Regions from separate parts of the Microbacterium sp. NPDC078428 genome, predicted to be linked through region 2. Evidence: riboswitches for the same ligand, from Rfam matches in the RefSeq annotation. Region 2 holds a riboswitch; each other region holds the start of a gene.

Region 1 (2,258 bases), on a different contig from region 2:
TGTTCGCTGTCAGGCCGATCACGGCGTCGGGGCCGAGCTCGGCGCGGGCCGATAGCACGGCGGGGTCACCCTGCCCGAGATGCACCCCGTCGAGCGGGATCCCGCGTTCTCTGGCCGCTGCCGCGACATCGAGCCGGTCGTTGACCAGCAGCAGCGCGCGGCCTTGGATCGTTTCTGCCAGACGTTCGAGCTCACGCAGATGTGCACTGAAGCCGGCATGCTTGTCGCGCAGCTGCACCGCGGCCACCCCGCCATCGACGGCTGCCCGTACCGTCTCCACCACGCCCCGTGCACCGCAGATCGCACGATCGGTCACCAGGTAGATGCCGAGGTTCATGCCTCGCCGCCCGGCGCCGTCTCGGCGCGCACTTGCTCGGACGCGCTCACCTCCGCCGCACTGATCGCGTGCAATGCGTCGAGCAGACCGGCAGCGAACGACCCGGGTCCTGCCGTCTCTGCAGCGGCACGCTCAGCGGCGATCCCGTACACCACATGCGCAGCAGCCACCGCCTCGACCGGTGAGAACTCACCACGGATGGCAGCGAATGCCGCGATCAGCGCACCCAGCACGCACCCGCCGCCGGTGATCTTCGTCAGCAGAGGGTCACCGTTCGAAACCCGGAGCGTGCGGTCGCCGTCGGTGATCAGATCCACCGGTCCGGACACCGCGACGACTGTGCGCAGGTCTCTCGCCAGCCGCAACGCGATCGGTGCGGCCGCCTCGGTCTCATCCGTAGCCTCGACGCCCTTGCCACCCGATCCGGCCCCTGCGAGCGCGAGGATCTCGGAGGCGTTGCCCCGGATCGCGAACGGAGCCCGTGCGGCGAGCTTCTCGGCCAGAGCTGTGCGGATGGGCAGCGACCCGATCGCGACCGGATCGAGCACCCACGGCGTGCCCGCATCGTTCGCCGCGGCGACCGCTTCCTCGGACGCTGCGCGCTGCTCCGGGATCGGCGTTCCCAGATTTACCAACAGGCCGCCGGTGAGACGGGCGAACGGTCCGGCCTCGCCAACGATGTCGACCATCGCCGGTGCCGCGCCGATGGCCAGCAGGGTGTTCGCGGTGAAGTTCGTGACCACCGAGTTGGTGATGCACTGCACCAGCGGGGTCTGCGCCCTCAGCTCACCGAGCAGAACCGCGGAGGATGAGACAGACATGAGCTCTCGCTTTTTTCCACGGCGAAAGAAAGTCGAGCATCATGACGGCACGCCGAAAGCGGACACCTGGATCGGTATCTCGAACGCGCTGAAGTCATCCGGACATTCCCTTCGCCAGTACGAACTGGATCAGGTTCGACGGGTGTGATCTCAGCCGCTGGGTGCGGCACCCCGTGTCACTGCCCACTAGCCTAACGCATTCGGTCACAACTGGGAGCACTCCCGTGGAACGCTAGGGCCGCCGATGGTCAGGAGCACGGCAGATCCTGGCGAGGGCTGTCGACGGTGATTCGCCGACACTGAACCAGATCGGTGCAGCCCACGGCGCCAGGGACCATATAGAAAGATCGGATACCAACACGGGCAGCCGGCCACGGCCCTATCCTGGTACGAAACTATGCGGTCGGCAGGAGCACGGAGACGCTGAGGACTACCAGCCTCTGTGGGACCCCGGGTGAGATTGGCCGGCGGCATCGGTGCCCTCCACTCTTGCTGCACGGAATCCGCACCTCCGCCAGTACACCGAAAAAGCGGCGAGAGTGAACGCAAGACCTCGGATAAACGTTCCCTCGCAAAGAGCCACTGACCGATGAGCAGCACAAATCCTCGGTAGACGGGTGTGACGTGACACGGGGTGCTGCACGGGATCTGCGGCTGAGATCACACTCGTCGAACCTGCTCTAGTTCGAACTATCGAAGGAATGTCCAAGTGAGTGCTTCCACTTCTCCGCCCCGCCCGATTGTCGCGACGATCGCAGCAGTCATCCGTGACGGCCAGGTGCTGCTGGTGCGTCGCGCGAACCCGCCAGATGTCGGGCGGTGGGGCTTCCCTGGCGGGAAGATCGAAACCGCCGAAACGATTCAGCAAGCCGCCCTACGCGAGTTGCATGAGGAAACCGGCGTGCACGGTGAAGCACGCGAGGTGTTCACCGCTGTCGATGCCTTCCATCACGACGACTCCGGCACCCTCCTCCAGCACTTCGTCCTCGTCGCGGTGCGGTGCGACTGGCGAACCGGGGTACCCGTGGCAGCTGATGACGCGCTGGAAGCACGCTGGTTTTCAATCGAAGAACTCGAACACGGAGACCTTGCACTCAGTC
Region 2 (2,258 bases):
TCCCGCCCCAGCACGATCACGCGGCCGACGAGCGGAAGCCACGCGTCGATCCGATGCTCGACCACGACGAGCGTCGCCGCGCTGCGCTCCAGGGAGCGGGCCACGGCATCCCTCACCTCGGCGACCCCCGCGGGGTCGAGGTTGGCCGTCGGCTCATCGAGCAGCAGCAGGCCCGGCCGCATCGCGAGCGCCCCCGCGAGCGCGAGCCGCTGCTTCTGCCCGCCCGAGAGCGCCGACGTGGATCGATCCAGCGGCACGTCGAGACCCACGGCATCCAGCGCCTCGCCGACCCGCGTCCAGATCTCGGGACGCGGCACGCCGAGGTTCTCGCAGCCGAACGCGACATCGTCGCCGACCCTCGCGAGGATCGCCTGGCTGTCCGGGTCCTGCAGCACCATCCCGGCGCGGCCGCGCGCGTGCGCGGCGGGGACGCCGTCGAGGGTCAGCGACCCGGTCGTGTCGCCCTCGTCGTCGCCGCCGAGCACGCCCGCGAGCGCGTGCAGGAGGGTCGACTTCCCCGCGCCCGACGCCCCGAGCAGCAGCACCCGCTCCCCGGGCTCGATGCGCAGATCGATCCCGGAGAGCGCCCATGCGTTCCGCGAGGCGTAGCGCCACCCCCAGCCCGCCGCCGTCACGGCGACGGGGCGGGGCGGGGCGGGTGCTGCGCCCACGTCAGACGCGGCGGGTCACCTCGCGGCCCGACGCGAACCGGTTCAGGGCCCCCGTCGCCGCGAGGCCCCGGGCGATCAGCCACGATCCGAGTCCCGCGATCACCGCGCCCGAGATCGTCGTCGCGAGGATGTAGACGATCGTGAACGTCGCGTCGGCACCCGCGTACCAGAGGAGGCGGTCGTTGATGCCGCACGCGAGGCCCGCGCCGGCGCCGGCGAGCATCGCCACCGGGAGGCGCCAGACGGCGTAGGCGAAGAGGAGGAAGACGATCTCGGCGCCGAGGCCCTGCACGAGCCCCGACACGATCGTCAGCGGCCCCCACTGGTTGCCGACGAGCGCCGAGATGACGGCGGCGAGCAGCTCGGTGTACAGCGCGGCGCCGGGCTTTCGCACGATGAGGGCGCCGAGCACGCCCGCGACGAGCCAGGGGCCCGCGAGCAGTCCCTGCAGGCCCGGCAGCAGCGGCGAGAGCAGCTCGCTCGGCCCGAGGTACGCGACATTCCACACGAGGAACAGCGCCGCGCACGCGACGGCGATGACACTGGCGACGACGATGTCGACGACGCGCCACCGCCAGACGATCCCCGCGAATCCGCGGGGGCGAGACGGGGCGGATGAAGACGTGGACGTGCTCAAGATGTTCTCCTTCCTGCGCTGGCATGACCCAGATCAGGTTCGACGGTCGAAGCGTGGACGCTTCCTCTCAGCCCGGCACACCGGACTCCCGTGGTTGACAGGGGCGAGTATAGCCCCACGCCCCGTTGTACGTTAGGCCTGTGACCCCGAGCGACTCGCCGTCCCCGCCCGCGCTCACGCGGCGCGCGTTGCGCTCCGGCTCGACCCGGGGCGCGACGGACGGAAGCGTCGCGGTCGCCGAGCCGCCCGGGCCAGACGAGGTGGATGCCGCGGCATCCACCTCCCCCGACGAAGCCGCCGCCGAAGCCGCCGCGTCCTCGCCCCGGGCCCTTGCGTGGGTCGACGAGAGCGCGCTCGGCACGGGCGCCGCCGCCGCGCCGCAGGGCTGGGAGCCGCCGCTCGTGGAGCGCTGGCCCTCCCGCTTCGCGTGGCGTCGCGCGGCGCTCACCCCCCTCGTGGTGGTGGTGACGCTCGCCCTCGTCTACTCCGCGACGATGCTGCTCTGGCCGCTACACGCGGTGCAGCCGCAGGTCGAGGCGTCGAGCGTCACGACGACGCCCGCGGCCGCCGTCTCCCCCGCCTGGCCGGCCGACGGCTCGGCGGCGGTCGGCGTGCCGGGCCTGGGCTCCCCGCTGGCGAGCTCGGGCCAGGCCGTGCCGATGGCGAGCATCACGAAGGTAGTCACGGCGCTCGTCGTGCTCGACGGGATGCCGCTGGGCGTGGGCGAATCGGGCCCCTCGTACACGTTCACGTCGGCGGATCGCGCCGACTACCGCGCCACGATCGCCTCGGGCGAGTCCGCACTGCCGTTCCCCACCGAAGACGCCCTCACGCAGTACCAGCTCCTCGAGGGGCTCCTCATCGGGTCGGCGGGCAACTACGCCGACTTCCTCGTCGCGCAGCAGTACCCGTCGCAGGCCGCGTACGTCCGCGCCGCGAACGAATGGCTC
Region 3 (2,258 bases), on a different contig from region 2:
ACCCCGAACGGCGACGCGGTTACGTCGTCGCCGTGCACGTGATCGGCATCGCCCTTGCGTCGAGCGTGTTCCGCGCGGGGCTCCAGGCCTCCCTCGGCATATACGACATCACCGTCGCATCGAGCCGGCAGACTCTGCTTCTCGAGATCGGCACGACGACGATCGTCAGCGCGGTCGTCATCGTCGGAAGCCTCGTCCAGCAGCGGCTGTGGCGGCGGGTGATCGAGGCCGACAACGTGCGCTTCGCTTCGCAGGAACGGGTGAACGATCTTCTGCGCGCCCTGCAGGAGGAGGAGCTGCGGGTGCGCCGCGAGATCTCCCACACCCTCCACGGCAGCGTCCAGAGCGCCTTCATCGTCCTCGAGGCCCGGCTCGGGTCCGTTGTGCCACGCCTCGGAGAGCGGGAGGCGGACGAGGTGGGCGCGATCACGCAGGACCTCGCCCGCTTGCGTGAGGGAGAGATCCGCACCCTGTCCGCGGCGCTCTACCCCGCGGATCTGGAACGAGGCGTGCGGGCGGCCCTCACGACGATCCTGGAACGCGTGCCGCCGTCGGTGGCCGTGCGCTCTAGGGTCGAGCCGTCCGCCTCGGTTCTGGATGCCGACGATGTCGACATCTTCGCTCGCATCCTCGTGATCCGCGTCATCGAGGAGGCGCTCTCCAACGCGCTCAAACACGGCGGAGCGAGCGAGCTCGCGGTGCGGCTCTCGGCCGAGGGACGAGAGGTCACGGTGACGGTCGACAACAACGGCGATGCGCCCCCGGCGGCCTTCGAATCCTCCGGACTCGCGCGCCTTCGGCAGTACCTCCAGTTGGCGGAGGGCCGGATCACGCTGTCACCCGGCGGTGACCTTGGCGGGGCACGCCTGCGCGCGACGCTCACCGTCTGATTCGACGTCGTGCGGCTGTTCGCTCTCCGTCATCCGGCCATGCTCCTTCCCGCCCGCCGACGGCGCGCTCGATCGTTCGCGCCGTCGGATAAGGTGGTCGTCATCCACACGGGAGCCCTTGCAGGGGCTGAGATCGGGCTGATGCGGCCCGCGACCGTTCGAACCTGTCCGGGTAATGCCGGCGAAGGAAGTAGGACTTCTGATGACCGATTCATCGCACTCGCTCGCCTATCTGCATGACGAGGAACACGGCATCCGTGTGCCCGTCACGATGATCGCGCTCGAGGACTCCCCCGGCGCCGTCCCCAACCCGCCGCTGACGGTGTACCGCACTGCCGGGCCCGGCAGCGACCCGCTGCAGGGGCTGCAGCCCGTGCGAACCTCGTGGATCGAGGCGCGCGGCGACACCGAGGCATACGACGGCCGAGAGCGCAATCTGCACGACGACGGACGGGCGGCGCTACGCCGCGGGGTCGCGTCGGCGGAGTGGCAGGGCGCGAAGCGTCGTCCCCGCCGCGCTCTGCCGGGGAGAACGGTCACGCAGATGCACTATGCCCGCGCCGGCATCGTGACCCCCGAGATGCGCTTCGTCGCGCTGCGGGAGAACTGCGATGTGGAGCTGGTGCGCTCTGAGCTCGCCGCGGGCCGGGCCATCATCCCGAACAACATCAACCATCCCGAATCCGAGCCCATGATCATCGGGAAGGCCTTCCTGGTGAAGATCAATGCGAACATCGGCAACTCCGCGGTGACCAGCTCGATCGCCGAAGAGGTGGACAAGCTCCAGTGGGCGACGCGGTGGGGCGCCGACACGGTCATGGACCTGTCCACCGGCGACGACATACACACCACGCGGGAGTGGATCATCCGCAACTCGCCGGTGCCCATCGGCACCGTGCCGATCTACCAGGCCCTCGAGAAGGTGGACGGCGACGCGAGCATGCTCACGTGGGAGATCTTCCGCGACACGGTGATCGAGCAATGCGAGCAGGGTGTGGATTACATGACGATCCACGCCGGCGTGCTGCTGCGCTACGTGCCGCTCACCGCTGATCGAGTTACCGGCATCGTCTCGCGCGGCGGGTCGATCATGGCCGGATGGTGCTTGGCGCATCATCGGGAGAACTTCCTGTACACGCACTTCGATGAACTGTGCGAGATCTTCGCTCAGTACGACGTCTCCTTCTCGCTCGGCGATGGACTGCGGCCGGGGTCGACGGCCGACGCGAACGACGCCGCTCAGTTCGCCGAGCTCGACACTCTGGCCGAGCTGACGAAGCGGGCGTGGGCGTACGACGTTCAGGTGATGGTCGAGGGGCCGGGGCATGTGCCACTCCACCTGGTGCGGGAGAACGTGGAGCGGCAGCA

The links. Region 2 has a riboswitch for thiamine pyrophosphate ahead of ACIGCK_RS01120 (ECF transporter S component). Riboswitches for the same ligand answer to the same signal wherever they lie in the genome.
Region 1: another riboswitch for thiamine pyrophosphate. It lies ahead of thiM (hydroxyethylthiazole kinase); the one in region 2 lies ahead of ACIGCK_RS01120 (ECF transporter S component).
Region 3: another riboswitch for thiamine pyrophosphate. It lies ahead of thiC (phosphomethylpyrimidine synthase ThiC); the one in region 2 lies ahead of ACIGCK_RS01120 (ECF transporter S component).

Annotation. Positions count from the first base shown of each region.
Region 1 covers NZ_JBITUP010000006.1:212,674-214,931, forward strand. The annotation lists gene thiE (thiamine phosphate synthase) at 1-337, opposite strand, end outside; gene thiM (hydroxyethylthiazole kinase) at 334-1,158, opposite strand; TPP riboswitch at 1,247-1,342, opposite strand; TPP riboswitch at 1,779-1,877, shown strand; gene ACIGCK_RS12450 (NUDIX hydrolase) at 1,868-2,258, shown strand, end outside.
Region 2 covers NZ_JBITUP010000001.1:229,302-231,559, reverse strand. The annotation lists gene ACIGCK_RS01125 (ABC transporter ATP-binding protein) at 1-671, opposite strand, end outside; gene ACIGCK_RS01120 (ECF transporter S component) at 673-1,308, opposite strand; TPP riboswitch at 1,302-1,410, opposite strand; gene ACIGCK_RS01115 (D-alanyl-D-alanine carboxypeptidase) at 1,449-2,258, shown strand, end outside.
Region 3 covers NZ_JBITUP010000003.1:90,558-92,815, reverse strand. The annotation lists gene ACIGCK_RS06825 (sensor histidine kinase) at 1-890, shown strand, start outside; TPP riboswitch at 989-1,097, shown strand; gene thiC (phosphomethylpyrimidine synthase ThiC) at 1,093-2,258, shown strand, end outside.